DNA from 2 places in the Undibacterium sp. JH2W genome. Region 1 is predicted to be linked to the other one. Evidence: predicted binding sites of a transcription regulator. Region 1 holds the regulator's gene; the other holds the start of a gene.

Region 1 (8,502 bases):
CCACGGTGCTGGCACGGACCGCAGATAATTCCCAGTTTGAAGGAAAGATCGGGTTATTGATAGGCAGATTATCAGTATGTCCTTCTACCTGTATGGCATGAGTATCAATTTTGAGTACACCGGCAATCGCTTTCAGTGCCTGTATGGAATCAATATTCAAGCGCGCGTCCCCCGGAGCAAACAAGAGGCTGGCATTGATTTCTATGGTGATACCGCGACTGGTTTGGGTCACCCTGACCTTACCTTCTCTGACCAGCGGTTCCAGTACAGTCAAAATATCCTTGGCCATGGTGGTCATTTGCGCACGCTCCTTGCGCAAACCCTCGCTGCTGCGATTCTTTACTAAAGGCAGGGGATCAAGTTTGATCACTTGCTCGTTTGGCGCATCCACTGGTTTGGGATTGATAGTCATGACCTTGCCAAAAGCCCCGGTCAGCGAATTCGACAAAACCCGGTATTTGCCCTCGTTCAGAGAGGAAATGGCATACATGACAACAAAGAAGGCAAACAACAAGGTAATAAAATCCGCATAAGAAACCAGCCATCGCTCATGGTTTTCTGGCTCTTCATGGTATTTTTTTCTTGCCATAAATAGTTTTTAAATCTTCAATTTCGGTGATTGGTCAGTCTTTCTTCTACCACGCGCGGGCTATCACCGAGAGCAATGCTATAAAAGATATCGGACAGCATTTCACGGCGTGTCACTTCACGGCCTATGATTTCCTTGAGTTTATTGCTGACTGGTAAAAACAATAAGTTCGCCATGCCCACACCATAGATAGTGGCAACAAAGGCCACCGCAATGCCACCACCTAGCTTGGAAGGGTCGCTGAGATTTTCCATCACATGTATCAAGCCCAGGACGGCACCAAGTATCCCTATGGTAGGGGAATATCCCCCCGCTGCTTCCCAGATCTTGGCAGCCTGGCGCTGTTCCATTTCATAAAGGGAAATATCGACATCGAGTATGTCTTTCAAACGTATAGGGTCTATACCATCGATGACCAGACGCAAGCCCTTGCCTATGAAAGGATCGGGGGAAGCATTCATATAACGCTCCAGGCTCAGGAAGCCCTCACGCCGTGCCACTACACTCCAGACCAGGGCATCCTCAACATTCTTTTTGCTGCTGTCTGGTGGTTCCGAGACTACCCAGCGCAGCATGCGCACACCACGCCTGAACGTATTGAGGCGACTTTGCAGCAATACTGCTCCCAGAGTGCCAACAAAGACAATCACAAATGCTGCTGGCTGCACCAGTGATGACAAGCGCCCTCCCTCAATCAATTGACCGGACAGAATGCCAACTACCACCAGTATCAATCCGACTATGCTAGCCCAGTCCACGCTTTCTCCCTTAAGTAAGCCCTGAGCCTGGCGACTGCCTGACTATGTAATTGGGATATCCGTGATTCCGACACGCCCATCACGGCACCGATTTCTTTGAGATTCAATTCTTGTTCATAATACAAACCCATGAGCAACTTCTCTCGTTCTGGCAAGCTGTCTATCGCACCTATGACTGCGTCACGAAAATCATCATTGAGCAGATCTTGCAAAGGATCACCAGACAAGTCTGAACAATAGTGGTCGAGAAAATGCTCCCTGGTATCTGAGTCATGAAAGTCTTCGTAATACACAAGTTGATGCCCGCCACTATCTGTCAGCAAGTCCTGGTATTCTTCCAGGCTCAGCTTGAGTGACTTGGCGACCTCGGTTTCCAAAGGTGGCCGCCCCAGCTTCTGCTGCAATACATTCATGGCATTTTCTATCTTGCGCATATTTTGACGCACGCCACGTGGCAACCAGTCACTACTGCGCAATTCATCCAGCATGGCACCCCGTATGCGTTGTACTGCATAGGTTTCAAATTGCGCGCCGTGGGTATCTTCATAACGGTTAACGGCGTCCAGCAGGCCTATCATACCGGCCTGCACAAGATCATCGACCTCCACGCTGGGAGGCAGGCGCGCCTTCAACTGGTAAGCCAGACGCTTGACCAGGGGCGCATGCTCCCTCAAAAGGAAGTTTTTATCTGATTTTCCGCTAGCGGTGTACATTTTTAATTAAATTCCAAGACCGACACCCAGCTCAGGTACTCCTTCTACACATAATGTGGAACGCGCAGTCTTTGCCAATTGCTCGGCCAGCCGTGAAAATGCCAATGAAGCAAGCGCCTTGGGGAAAGCATCAATTACAGAACGCCCCAAATGCGCCGCCTTTCTTACATATTCGTCTTCTGGCACATTACCAACATAATGCAATGGCACTGCCAGATACCGGCTGGCTGCCTGCGCCATATTTGTATAAATCAATCTCGCCTCTTTTTCCGATGCTCCAGAGACCAAGATACCATAACCACGCCTGCCTACCCGGTTGCTCACCCGCTTGATCAATCCATATGCCGCCTTGATCATGTCAGGATCAGCCGACACCTGTATTACCAGTTCACTGTCATCCAGTGTGGCCAATGGAAAAGTATCGTCACGATTGATATCACTATCAACAATAACCAAGTCTGCACTATTGGCCACGGTGTCAAAGACTCTGGATAACTGGCGTGCACTTTCTGTCGGTAACCAGGCGTGCCTGGCCAACATCGTCACAGACAAGCCGGAAGCTACCAATTTGACCGCTTCCTTCATTGTACGCTGTTGTCTCGCTACATCCAATAAGGTCTGATCATGCCTGGCATTCAACCATGCCCCTACACTGTTCTCCGAAGCACGCGCATCAACCATCAAGACCTGGCTACCCTGGCGTGCCAGCGACACCCCGAGATTGACCAGCATGCCACTTTTTTCATCCTCTCTCAAAGCAGATAAAAAAGTAAACACTCTTGGTTTTGGTCCCGCCAGCATGCGGCGCAAACCTTCTGCCTGATCAAAACTAGACAAGGGACACCTCCTGACCAAAACGTCCAGCAGCCTTGGCTACCGATGCAGCACCCGCCATCAACAGAGGCAATTCTTCGTCCAGATAACGGAAAGCCGCCGTCTCACGCTTGAGTTTGAAGGCACGGTCTATCAAATACAATTTGTTAGCGATATGCAGATCTTCAGGCACACGCTGACCACTGGCGACGTAATACACCATGAGCTTTTGGCGTATCGCAATATCAAGTGCACCACCTATGGTCGCTGCTTCGTCAAGCTTAGTAAAAATACAACCAGCCAATCCATTACCCTGATATGCACGCACCACTTCACTCAAAGTTTCGCCCGTCGATGTCGCATTCAGGCATAACAAACGCTTTACCGGAGTGTCTGTTCCAGACAACATCGCCACCTGCTCGGTGACCATTTTATCGCGCTGGCTGACACCGACAGTATCGATCAATACCGTATGTTTGTTTTTGAGCTCGGACAAGGCAATACGCAAGTCTGCCTCATCCTTGACTGCATGCACCATCACGCCAAGGATTTTGCCGTAGATGCGCAACTGTTCAAAACCACCGATACGATAACCATCAGTCGTAATCAGTGCCAGCTTGGATGGACCATGACGCATCACGCACCGCGCAGCCAGTTTAGCCGTGGTGGTGGTCTTGCCAACGCCGGTAGGGCCAACCAGGGCATACACCCCTCCCTTTTCCAGCATTTCATTTTCATTATTGATGGTGGACAGATTGCGTACCAGGACATTCTTGATCCACTCCAGGCCATCTTCAAGCTTACCCGCTTCTGGTAGTTTTTCTACCAGATAACGAGACAGGCTGGCGCTAAAGCCAGTGGCCAGCAATTCGCGCAGGATTTCTGCTTTTTGCGGATGACGTTTCTGTGTCTGCGTCCAGGAAATTTCTGCCAGTTGTGATTCCAGCATGCTACGCATGGAGCGAATTTCAGACATCACATCATTGAGTTCATTGGCGCTGACTGGTGCTTCGATCTCACTGGCAAAAGCGCTGGTGCTTTTTTGTGATTTGAAGGCAGGCATGTCGATAGCACGTTCCAGCGCTCTTTCCACTGGCCTGTGCAAAGGGTTGGTCTGTTCGGTTTGAAAACGTGGCGCAAAGCGCGGTACTTCAGGCACTGGCGCTTGCTCACCACTATCTGGCGCGATGGCACTGATGGCTTCATCAGCCATCGCCAGAATCTCCACCTTGCCGCCCACATTGCGATTCGACAGGATCACGGCATCTGCCCCCAAAGCATCGCGCAACATGCGCAAAGCTTCGCGAGAAGTATTCGCGGTAAATTTTCTGACGTTCATGATTGACCTCCGACCAGACTGGTGACTCTAATTGTTTTTGTTTCGGGTACTTCTGCGTGTGACAAGACTTTTAACTGCGGCAGATTACGGCGCAAGAAACGCGACAGCAAGGCGCGTAGTGGTGCGGGCACCAGCAACACTGGTGTCAGCCCCATCTGCTCCTGATGTTCAGCGGCAGCCTGGGTTTGGCTGGCCAAGGTATCGGCCAGCCCAGGCTCTATGCCTGAACCGTCTGCGCCACTGGTTTGCAGCGCCTGCATCAATAAGCGCTCAAGGCGGCTGTCCAATGTCATGACGGTCATCTCATTGCCCGTCGGGTAGATTTGCTGGACGATGGCACGGCCCAGGGCTATCCTGACTTGCGCTGTCAACTCATTGGCATCCTGAGTATGCATGGCTTGTTCAGACAAGGTTTCTATGATGGTGCGCATATCGCGGATATGCACACCTTCAATCAGCAAATTCTGCAAGACTTTTTGTAAGGTCGATAATGGCATGGATTTTGGCACCAGCTCTTCCACCATTTTTGGCATGTCTTTGGCAAGGTGATCCATCAGCAATTGCACTTCCTGGCGGCCCAGCAATTCAGCTGCATGGCTGGTGATAAGGTGATTCAGATGGGTAGCAATGACAGTACCGGAATCCACTACGGTATAGCCCATGGCTTGTGCCTGCTCGCGTATGGCCGCCTCTATCCATATCGCTGGCAAGCCAAAAGCAGGATCATTGGTCACAGCACCAGGAAGATTGCCCGTAACCATGCCAGGGTTGATCGCCAGATACTGCCCACTCAAGGCCTCTCCAGCACCGACCTCTACCCCTTTCAGGGTGATACGATAAGCCGAGGGTTTCAATTCCAGATTGTCGCGGATATGCACGGGAGGCGAGAGGAAACCGACTTCCTGGGCAAACTTTTTACGTATCCCTTTAATGCGTCGCAAGAGTTCACCACCCTGGTTTTTATCCACCAGCGGGATCAGGCGATAACCCACTTCCAGGCCCAGGGTATCGACAGGCAAAATGTCTTGCCAGGTTGCCTCTTCCATTTCCTGAGGAGCTGCAGTAGGGGCCGTTTCCACTTTGGCATCCGCAGCAGGTGCAGCCTCATTGCGCCTGGTCAGCATATAGCCACCACCACAAAGCACCGCTGCCAGCAAGATGAAAGCAATATGTGGCATGCCAGGTATCAAGCCCATGCCGCCGATGATACCGCCGGTGATCAGCATGACCTGGGGCTTGGCAAACAGCTGTCCTATCAACTGCCCGCTGATATCCTGATCACTTGCGACACGTGAAACGACGACACCGGCTGCGGTAGAAATAATCAAGGAAGGAATTTGCGCAACCAGGCCGTCACCAATCGCCAGCAGCGTATAGTTTTTCAGCGCTGTAGCAAAATCCAGATCATGCTGGACCATGCCCACCACCAAACCGCCAACAATATTGATGACAGTAACCATGATGCCGGCCACTGCATCACCACGCACGTATTTACTGGCACCATCCATGGCACCATAGAATTCAGCTTCTTGCGCGACTTCGGTACGGCGACGGCGGGCTTCCTGCTCTGCAATCAGGCCTGCATTCAAATCGGCATCAATCGCCATTTGCTTGCCTGGCATCGCATCCAGGGCAAAACGTGCACCCACCTCGGCAATACGGCCAGCACCCTTGGTGACGACAGTAAAGTTAATGATAGTCAGGATCACGAAGACCACGATACCAACGGTGTAATTACCACCTATCAAAAAGTGACCGAAGGCTTCAATCACTTTACCGGCAGCGTCCGGGCCAGTATGACCTTCAGTCAAGACCACGCGCGTCGAGGCCACGTTCAAGGACAGGCGCAACATGGTACTGACCAGCAGCACGGTTGGGAATACCATGAAATCCAGTGGCTTGATGGTGTACAAGCTGGTCAGCAAAACGATAATTGCAATTGCGATATTGAAGCTAAAAAAAACGTCCAAAATAAATGCTGGCAAAGGCAATATCATCATCGCCAGCATCAGGATGATGAGGAAAGGAGCCGCCAGTGCCCTAGTGTTGAGGCCATTCATCCAGGCAGGTAAGGTAAGGCTATTCATGCTTGTACTCCTGCAGGATTATTTGGATCAAGTTCTGGTGGTACAGGTAAGTCATTTGGCACTACAGGTTTATTACCGCCTGCCTTGCTATAGCTGCGCAGCTGATAGACATAGGCAAGTACTTCTGCCACGGCGGCGTACAGGGCTTCCGGTATTTCATCACCAAGCTCGCTATGCTTGTACAGCGCACGCGCCAGTGGTGGGGCTTCGAGCAAGGGGACTTTATGTTCTTTCGCCAATTCACGTATCTTGGCAGCGACAGCATCTGCACCCTTGGCAACCACTTTAGGTGCGCCATTGCCACCTTCGGTGTATTTCAAGGCAACAGCAAAGTGGGTCGGGTTGGTGACGACGACATCGGCAGTCGGGATTTCAGACATCATGCGGCGACGTGCCATTTCGCGCTGCTGGGCACGGATTTTTGCCTTGATTTGCGGATTACCATTCGCCTCTTTGGATTCCTGCACCACTTCCTGATGCGTCATCTTGAGTTTTTCCGCGTATTGCCACATCTGATAAGGTGCATCGATGGCCGCGATCACAGCCAGCGAACCGACAATAGCCAGGAAACATACGCCCATCATGTGACCAACGTGAGCCGGGCCAGATTTCAGCGACTCCAGCGGCAAGGCAAAAATCGCATTCTTTTGCCCCATGATGACTATCCAGGCTACCGTACCTACCAGGATGGTTTTAATAATGGCCTTGATCAATTCCACACCTGCACGGGTAGAAATCATGTTACCCAGGCCGGATATAGGGTTCATGCGCGAAAAATTCGGCGTCAGGGCTTTGGCGCTGAACAGCCAGCCACCGATCAGCAAAGGCGAGCCCAGCGCCACCACCAGCAAAAGCCCGGCGATAGGGGCAAAAGCCACCAAGACTTCCCACAAACTGGCGCTAATTTTTGAAAACAACAGCTCATTGTCATAGATAATCGCCCGTTCCAGCGAAAGGCCTGCAACCAGGGCATGATTGAGCTGGCGTACCAGCCCGTCACCCATGCCCCATAACGCGCCGCCTGCAGCCAGCAAGATGGTGCAGGTAGATAGTTCGCGCGAACGTGGAACATCGCCCTCTTCCCGCGCTTGTTCAAGGCGCTTGGGCGAGGCCGGTTCGGTTCTTTCGAGATCGCTATCTTCGGCCATTGCCGACTCCTGTTATTTCCACAAAGCAATCACTGCTTTGATTACGCAAATGTACAGGTGTAATTATTGGCTATGACAGAAGCACAAGATGCGTGGAATAAGGGAGGAAATACCCTCTTCCTCTTGGTAAGGAATGGGAAAAGGACTAAAGAGAAGTGAATGCCTGGCTTTGCAGGCATAAAAAATATCAACTAAACAAGCCAGTCATGGCTAGCACACAAAGACGACTAGCCAGGCTTTGCAAACTCATGGCCCGAGCTCGCAGCAAAAATCTACTCTGCCGCCACGCGCGTACCACATTCACCACAAAAACTGGCATCCACATCCACAGCGACACCACAGGCACGGCAAGCCAGGGCCGACTTGATCTTTTCCATGACCGTGGCGAGTTGCGCTTGCTCTTTCGTAGCATTGTCCGACAATTGTTTGTTGTCCTTGGCCAAAGCTGCGACAGGATCAGCAAGCACTTTATTCATCATGCCGATTTTTTCTGCACGCTCTATATCTTTTGCAGATGTCGGTGCCACCACCATGGAATTTTGTTCTGCAAAAATTTTCAGGCTTTGCGCCAATTCCTCTGCATCTGTTTGCAAACCCCGCATGCCCGTCAATTGACGTGGAGAATTGCGTCCAAAAATGACGGTGTCGATTTCAGATACCCAGACACGCAAGCTCATGGATTCTATGTTGATGACTTTCTTATTGGTTTGCAGATTGCCTGAAATCTGATTGCCCATTTGCACACTGGCGGTTTCAAAACTCCCCTGTATATCAACCCACATCAGTTTCGATACAAAATCAAAGCGACCCCAAAGTACATGAGCAGCGCGATAGCAATACATACCAACGCCAAACAAGCTGCAAGTCAGGGCAATATTGGTCCAGATCGCCTCTCCTGCCAACAGGGCGCGTGTCAATATGACGGCCACCAGGGTGCCACTGACAACCAAAACAAATGCCAGCGCCGTCAAACAGGTCAGCCAGAAAAATTCCTTGCTTGCCAGGGCATGCTTAAGTCCTTCAGCCACCCGACCAGCTTGCGGGCAAGGCTGGCT
Region 2 (8,502 bases), 260 kb from region 1:
AGATCAGCAATTCTGTCCACATCTGCCTCACTCAAATCTGGATAGATAGGCAGGCAAATCACCTTGCTGGCAATTTCTCTGGCGACGGGCAGATTCTGATGTGAAGCTGAAGGCAGACCGCGATACATGGGGAAATCACTGATCAGTGGGTAGAAATAACGGCGGGCATAAATTTCATGTTCACGCAGTTTCTGGAACAATGCGTCACGCGACATGACATAGTCAGCTTCCACCAGGATAGGGAAATAGGAGTGATTGGGCTTGCTGTCGGCAATATCGCCGACGCAAGTGATGCCAGTGACATTTTCCAGCCTGGAACGATACTGCGTAGCGATTTTTTGGCGTGCATCCAGGACAGCATCTATGCCCTTCAATTGCAGCAAACCCAGGGCAGCATTAAATTCACTCATTTTGCCATTGATGCCAGGCGCAACTACGGTCACTTCATCAACAAATCCAAAGTTCTTGAGGTGATCTATATGCTGCTTGGTTTTAGCATCAGGGCAGACAATTGCCCCCCCCTCAAAGGTATTAAAGACCTTGGTCGCATGAAAACTTAATATGGACAAGTCGCCGAAATTGAGCAGGCTATTGCCATGATATTGCACGCCAAAGGCATGGGCAGCGTCATAAATGAGCTTTAATCCATAGTTGTCCGCAATTTTTTGTATGCGGTCGACATCGCAAGGCCGGCCATAGCAATGCACGGGCATGATGGCTGATGTTTGTGGTGTAATGGCGGCTTCGATTTTATCTGCGTCCAGATTGAATGTGACGGGATCAATATCAACAAACACTGGTTTGATGCCATTCCATAAGAGCGAATGCGCAGTCGCGACAAAAGAATATGGGGTGGTGATCACCTCACCATTGATACGCAGGGATTGCAGAGCTGTGATCAAGGCGATGGTGGCATTGGCAAACAAGCAGAGATGCTTTACCCCCAGGTATTCACACAGTGCCTGCTCCAGCTCATGATGGAATGGACCGCTATTCGTCAAGATTTTATTCGCCCAGATCTTTTCCAGATAGGGCATGAACTCTTCCAAAGCCGGCAGCACAGGCTGAGTGACATAAATCGACGAAGTACCATCCGTTTTTTTCATATTTTTTTCCAGGAAGGATGCACCACAACTGCTGTAACTTATTACTTCATTAATGTAGATCAGACTTGCCTATGGAAAAAGCTTCAGGCCCCTTGCCATCGCACCAGTTGGCCCACATTTTTCGCATCGCCTGATGCAAGGCGGTGGCAATTAATTCTGGCTTGCATTTGATGGAATCCTGACAAATTGACCTCAGTGACATTCTGACTTCGGATAATTTATCCAGATTGTCACACCAGTATTTGCCTCTCGCCACAAAATCTTCCATATCATTTGCCAGGAAACCCTGCATACCGACCTGTCCCAAGATTGCTGCGGCACTTCTGGATGCTAGCAAATTTCCATCTATAGATAAAGTCGGCACCCCCATCCACAGGCCATGATGTGTGGTTGTTCCACCATTGAATGGGAATGAATCCAGGCAGATATCAATCTTGTTATACAAGTTCAGGTAATCTTCTATGCTAGTCCGTCCGTAAAAACTAATTCTTTCAGAAGCTATTCCATGCGCCATGAAAGCTGAGGTAATCACCGTAGTGTCAAAACCGGTAGGCATGGCCCCAATCAAAATTCTGGAATTCTCTTGTGCCGACAATAATCGACACCATGCCTGTATGGTCTGTGCGTTGATTTTACTTATGCGATTAAAACTGCCAAAACTGATGTAGTCATTACTCAGCGCGGGCAGTTCTTGTACTGCCGGTGCTAATGGACTGGGTAAGAAAGGTGCTGCGCAGGGCAAATTCGCAATTTTCTCAGTAAATAGATGATCAAACTGCCCTTCTGGCAGATAAAACGGATCGCCTATAAAATAATCCATGGCTTGCAAACCCGTCGTGCCCGGATAGCCTATCCAGCTAAATTGCAAAGGCGCTGGTTTGTGTGCAAACACCATTAGCCTGTTTTTTGCGGTATGCCCTGACAAATCACACAAAATATCAATCTGGTCGGCCAGGATTTGTTCTACCACGCTACCGTCATCACTTTTGTGTATTTTTCGCCAACACTTAAAATAAGTACGCAGCTCTTTGCTTACCTCGTCTTCCACCTCATTGTTATCGTACGCATATAATTCCAGCGTAGCAATGCGGGACAAATAATCAAGGACGGGTATAGCAAAAGTGGCCACTGCGTGATTATGAAAATCACCAGAAACAAAGCCGACTCTCAACACGCGTTCTTTTTGCTTAACATTTGTATGTATGGGCCAAGCAGGCATCAGGGGCGCTTCATATCTTGTACTATAATTCAGATGTTCTTGAAATAGCTCCTGAGAATTTAACTGACCAGTTTCACTCAAACAAAATAATAAACAAGTATTGGCTTCACTCTGGTCTTTTCCATACTGAATGGCACGGCGAAAATGCTGCTCTGCCATGTCGATGTCAGAATCCAGAGAAATGCTGATTTGCCCCAGGCAACGATGAGCATTGCTTAATTTGGGATCGTTCTGTAGCGCTTTCTCAAAATACGACTTGGCGACCACAAACTCTTTTTTATCCAGATAAATACTGCCCACATTATTGTAGGCATCGGCCAGTTTGGGATTTAGCTCTATGGCGCGTAATAAATGAGGTAAGGCTTCGTCATCCTTGTCCATTAAAGACAGGACAGATCCCAATGCATGATGCGCTTCTGCTATGCCAGGGAATTTAATCGCAGCCTGCTGCGCTATCTCCAGCGCTAGGGAAAACATTTTCCGTTCACGCAAAACGCCCACCAGATTGATACTGGCAAAAGCAAAATCTGGCGCAAGTACCAGCAATTTACGCAGGCATTTCTCCGCCTCCTCCAGCTTGCCAGTAGCGCGTAAGAGATTTGCCAGATTATTGTAAGCCGCAAGCAGCGTGTCATCAATACTAAGTGCTTTCCGGTAATGCTCTTCTGCCGTATCCAGTTTCTTAGTCTTGACAGATGCCAGCGCAAAATTAAAGTGAGCAATGGCGTCGTCGGGCAATAAGTCCAGCGACCGCCGCATGGCTAGTTCTGCGTCGTCAAAATGCGCCGAATTCAATAAGACCAGACCCAAAAAACGCCAGGCAATGCCATTTTTTGTATTTTTATGGATCAGCTTGCAGGCCAGACGTTCGACTTCCTTGAAGTTAGCTTGCTCATACAGCAAAGACAATTTGTTGAGTTCCGTCTCATTTGGCAGCGCAAGGGATTTAATCTGTGATTTCTGTTTCGGCTGAGTTACGGAGCCAACTTGCAGCTCTGGCGCTGCTTGCTCCAGTGGAAGATCATTCCGCGTAATAACTGAAGTATCTTGAAAAACAGAGTCACGCAATGCTATCGCCTGCCGCACGATGTCGGCATCACCAAATAAATTCAATACTCTTATATAGGTTTCCCAATATGCTTCACTTTGCGGATTGCCTTGAATTGCGGTTTCAAGACAGGCTAGCGCTTCATCAGGTGAACCAGATGCAAGCAACAACTCGCCCAACGCAAAATTTGCATCGTGTCGGTCCGGGACATTTTCCAGAATTAATTTGTAATGCGCTATTGCACGTGACACATCTCCTGCGGCGATCGCTGCTTGTGCTAATTGCAACAACTGCTGAATTGCCAGCTCAAGCACATCCTCAGCTGTCATTTGAGCAATTTTTTCGCTGAACGCAGCCGGAGTAGCATCTGGACTCATAACAAAACCTTAATATAAAGAAGCGTGGGCAAGACCTGGCTCCTCAGGACGTATAAAAAAATGATGCTTTTCATAGCCAACAATAGCAAAAAAATGTTAACTCAAAGCTGAAAATAAACCTATAAATGGCCTCAAGTATTTTGAAATGCTGTCGTTTAGCGGAACATTAAGAGCAACTTTACCCCGAAAATAAAATATTTACTTTGAGCAACCCATTAAACTTTTGAAATAAGCGTCCGATACCTGATTGCAACGGCGGTCCAATATCCTGGTAAAACAGACCAAAGTTTAAGGCCACCGGCCATATTTACATAACTTGGGTAAGGAGAACTAACATGGCTTCATTTATTAATACCAATATTGCGTCTTTGAATGCACAACGCAATCTGACTACTTCACAGTCATCCCTGAACACTTCCTTGCAACGCCTGTCTTCTGGTCTGCGCATCAATAGTGCAAAAGACGATGCTGCGGGCTTGGCGATTTCTGAACGTCTGACTTCTCAGATCGGCGGCTTGAATCAAGCTGTTCGTAATGCGAATGACGGTATCTCTCTGGCGCAAACTGCTGAGGGTGATTTGACGCAAATCGGCTCCAACTTGCAACGTATCCGTGATCTGGCAGTTCAAGCAGCTAACGGCTCCAATAGTGCCAGTGACCGCGCAGCTCTGAATAACGAAGCTTCACAATTGATCTCTGAGATCAACCGCGTTGCCAGCTCTTCCAACTTTAACGGCGTTAATCTGCTGGATGGTAGCTTCACAGCACAAACTTTCCAAGTTGGCGCAAATGCAACATCGAACGATCAGATTTCCATTTCCTCCATCGCCAGTGCCAAGTCTTCCAGCCTTGGTGTTGGTGCCAGCTCCAGCTACGCTACCAATATCTCTGGTGGTGTCAATGGTGTAGGCGGCTTCCAGTCCGGCGATCTGGTTATTAATGGTTTCAACATCGGCGCAACTACCAGCGACGGTGTGTCTTATGCAGATAGCAAAGGTAGCGCCATTGCCAAAGCTGCTGCAATCAATGCTGCTAACGGCACTACTGGTGTAACAGCAACTGCCCAGGCAACAACAACCAGCGGCACAGCTGCAACGGGCTTTGCTACGGCAATTGCTTCTGGCGACGTTTTGATCAATGGTGTGGATATCGGTGCATTGGCTGCCGCTGGCTCCGCTGCTGAACGTGGTGCGCAAGTTACTGCTGCGATCAACGCAAAATCTTCACAAACTGGTGTTACTGCAGCATTTGACTCTACTACTGGTGCAGTTGCACTGACAGCTGCTGACGGCAGAAACATCACTGTATCCAAAACCAATGCATCTTCTGGTTTGGCTGCAACTGTTACTGGCTTGGGTAGCGCGACTACAGGTGCTGCAACAGCCGTCGGTACTGCTGCTGCAACAACCACAACAGCTGGTACTGTAAAACTGACATCGACCAGCTCTGCCGGTATCGTGTTGGCAAATGGCGGCGCAGGTGCAGCAACAACAGGTACAACCATTACTGGTACCAACTCTGCTATCTCAGCTGGCGACATCCAGATCAATGGTGTAGATATCGGCGCTATCGCAGGTGGTGCTACCGCCACATTGCAAGGCGATGCAATTCGCGATGCGATCAACCTGAAAACCAAAGACACTGGCATTACTGCTTCCAATGCTGCTGGTGTGCTGACATTGACTAGCTCAAGCAATGCAGGGTACACATTTACCGTCAAAGGTACTGCAACTCTGGCAAATTCCGGCTTGGCAGTAGGTACAACGACTGTCGCTGGTGCTGGTGCAACTGCTGCAGGCTTGACAGCTGGTGCGACTGCCGCCACGGCAACAGTTGGTGCTGGCTTATCGTCACTCGATCTGACCACAGCATCTAGCGCAACCTCAGCGCTGACAACGATTGACGCAGCTTTGGCTTCTGTCAATAGTTCACGTGCTTCTCTGGGTGCTTATCAAAACCGTTTCTCTTCAGCCGTCAACAGCTTGAATACGACTTCTGAAAACTTGACAGCTTCCCGTAGCCGCATCCGTGATGCTGACTTTGCCCAAGAAACTGCATCGTTGACACGTGGCCAGGTATTGCAACAAGCTGGTACTGCAATTTTGGCTCAGGCGAACGCGTTGCCACAAGGTGTATTGGCTCTGCTGCGTGGCTAATCAATGAGACTAGATTAGTCTTTCATTGAAAATGAGTGGTCCCCTGGTCAAATTTATGATCAGGGGAATTTTACTTTAAGGAAACATCATGGACGTCCTATCGATTACCAGTTCATCGTCAGGAGCACCTGTTTCAGATAGAGTGAGTGGTACAGCACCTACCCCGCAGATTGCGCAAAGCGCAGCACCGCTACAGACCAGCAACCCCGTAACCGCTACTGGTCAGAGTCCAAAGGCAGCCTCGGCAGACGACGTCAACAAGGCTGTTGCGGAAATCAACAAGTCGCTTCAGCTCAGCTCACAAAATCTGGAATTTAGTGTAGATAATGATGCTAAAGAAGTCGTGGTCAAGATCGTTGACCAGCAAACCAAACAAGTCATCAGGCAAATTCCGACAGAAGAAGCATTAGAGATTGCGAAGTCTCTGGATAAATTGCAAGGTTTATTGATAAAACAGACCGCCTAAGATGAAATTTATGTCTATATTGAAAACAAGCAGGTAAATTCCCTTCTAAAGTCTGATTTACCCTTGCCGTTAATAAAGTAAAGTACTTCCAACAAAAGGGGAATCACGTGGCAGGAATTCAATCAACAGGCATTGGTTCAAATCTCAATGTGAACGACATCGTCTCCAAGCTGATGCAGGTGGAGAGCCAGCCGTTAACAACATTGGCGAAAAAAGAAGCCAGCTACCAGGCCAAACTATCCGCTTACGGAACACTGAGTGGTGCAGTTAGTGCATTCCAAAATGCCCTGACATCGCTTAACAACCCAACTACCTTTCAATCACTGAATGCCAGTGCCGGTGACTCAACCATTGCATTTGCGACGGCTAATAGCGCCGCGAGCGCAGGTAGCTATAGTGTTGCTGTCAGCAAATTGGCGCAAGCGCAAGGGATATCAAGTGTGGGGCAAGTCAGTTCCACAAATGCCATCGGTGCAGGAACTGAAACCACAATTAGTTTTGCTTTTGGAACAATTACCGGAACTGCCGTTGCTGGCACCTATCCGGGCGGAACCACATTCCAGCAAGATGCCAATCAAACCGTAGGCACAGTAAAGATCAATAGCAGCAATAATTCACTGCAAGGGATACGCGACGCTATCAATGCCGCCAATGTCGGCGTTTCCGCCTCCATCGTCGGCGATGGCAGTGCCACTCCTTATCATCTGGTATTAAACTCAAGTAAAACCGGGGCTGCATCCAGCCTGAAAATTACTTCATCTGGTGAAGATGCCGCAGTGACTTCCTTGTTGGCTTACGATCCAACCGGCACACAAAATTTTACTGAAGTCAGCACCGCACAAAACGCCAGCCTGACGGTGAATGGCATTGCGATTTCCAGTGCTTCTAACACAGTCGTTGGGGCCATCCAGGGTGTTTCTCTGACGGTATCCAAAATAGGTACTACCTCTATTTCTGTTTCACCAAACACTACAGGTATCACGGCAGGTGTGAATAGCTTTGTCAAAGCTTACAATGACCTCAACACAACGATAAAAAGCCTGACTGCCTATGATCCCAATACCAATAAAGCAGGCTTATTATTAGGTGACTCAACGACACAAAGCGTGCAAAACCAGATCAGGAAAACTTTGTCCTCGTCCGTCAATGGTTTGGGTGGCGGCTTGACGACTTTGTCACAGATAGGGGTCAGTTTTCAAAAAGATGGTTCCATTTCACTAGATGCTTCCAAGTTATCCACTGCCCTGGCGACCAAGTTTAGTGATGTCGGCGGCTTGTTTGCCTCAATAGGCTCCGCTACCGACAGTCTAGCCAGCATTACCGGTTCATCTTCGGCCACCAAAGCTGGCAGCTATGATCTGGCCATTACCCAAATCGCCACCAAATCCAGCCTGACTGGCGACCTGACCCTGCCCGTCTCCACCACCATCGACCCCAGCACCAAAATTAGCGTCACTCTCGATGGTGTGGTTGCAGATGTCAGTCTCGCGGCTGGCAGCTATAGCTCCGCAGACCTGGCAACACTGATTCAATCGTCTATCAATAGCACATCAGCCTTTACGGCAGTAGGTGCAACGGCAAAAGCAAGCATAGTCGGTGGCGTTCTGGTTTTGGAATCCAATAAATATGGCTCCACTTCCGCCATCAATATCGCTGACAAATCCGGCACTGGCGTTGCTTCGCTGACCGGTACAGTAACCACTGGAAGTGCAGGCAAAGATGTGGCCGGCACCTTGAATGGCATTGCAGGAAGTGGCAATGGACAGACGCTGACTGGCGCAGCAGGCAGCACCGCGGAAGGACTTAAATTACTCATCGCCGGTGGCTCTACCGGTGCACGAGGCAAAGTCAATTTTTCTGTTGGCTATGCAACCCAACTAAGCAGTCTGTTGAGTGGTTTCACCGGAAGCTCAGGAACTATAACCAGTACCAGCTCTGGCGTCACTGCCAGCATCAAAGACATAGGCAAGCAGCGAGATACCTTGAACAGCCGCTTATTTGACGTAGAAGCACGTTACAGAGCGCAGTTTACTGCCTTGGACAGTATCGTCAGCAGCCTCAACAATACCAGCACCTTTTTGAGTCAGCAATTGTCAGCATTGACTGGTAGCAGGTAATTCAAGTAATTGA

Evidence for each region. The regulator FliA, encoded in region 1, starts transcription of late flagellar genes. The targets are predictions, from matches to a motif close to CTAAAGTTTNNNNNNNNNNNGCCGNTA.
Region 2: fliD (flagellar filament capping protein FliD) is a predicted target of FliA. The motif match lies at 6,418-6,444, and genes of this name have one in related genera.

What each region holds. Positions count from the first base shown of each region.
Region 1 covers NZ_JBMPOT010000008.1:296,540-305,041, forward strand. The annotation lists gene motD (flagellar motor protein MotD) at 1-589, opposite strand, end outside; gene ACO0LC_RS14325 (flagellar motor protein) at 607-1,347, opposite strand; gene ACO0LC_RS14330 (RNA polymerase sigma factor FliA) at 1,329-2,060, opposite strand; gene ACO0LC_RS14335 (MinD/ParA family ATP-binding protein) at 2,067-2,897, opposite strand; gene flhF (flagellar biosynthesis protein FlhF) at 2,890-4,212, opposite strand; gene flhA (flagellar biosynthesis protein FlhA) at 4,209-6,299, opposite strand; gene flhB (flagellar biosynthesis protein FlhB) at 6,296-7,447, opposite strand; gene ACO0LC_RS14355 (hypothetical protein) at 7,720-8,502, opposite strand, start outside.
Region 2 covers NZ_JBMPOT010000008.1:39,743-48,244, forward strand. The annotation lists gene ACO0LC_RS13110 (DegT/DnrJ/EryC1/StrS family aminotransferase) at 1-1,106, opposite strand, end outside; gene ACO0LC_RS13115 (tetratricopeptide repeat protein) at 1,156-3,750, opposite strand; gene ACO0LC_RS13120 (flagellin) at 4,086-5,906, shown strand; gene ACO0LC_RS13125 (flagellar protein FlaG) at 5,995-6,372, shown strand; gene fliD (flagellar filament capping protein FliD) at 6,480-8,489, shown strand.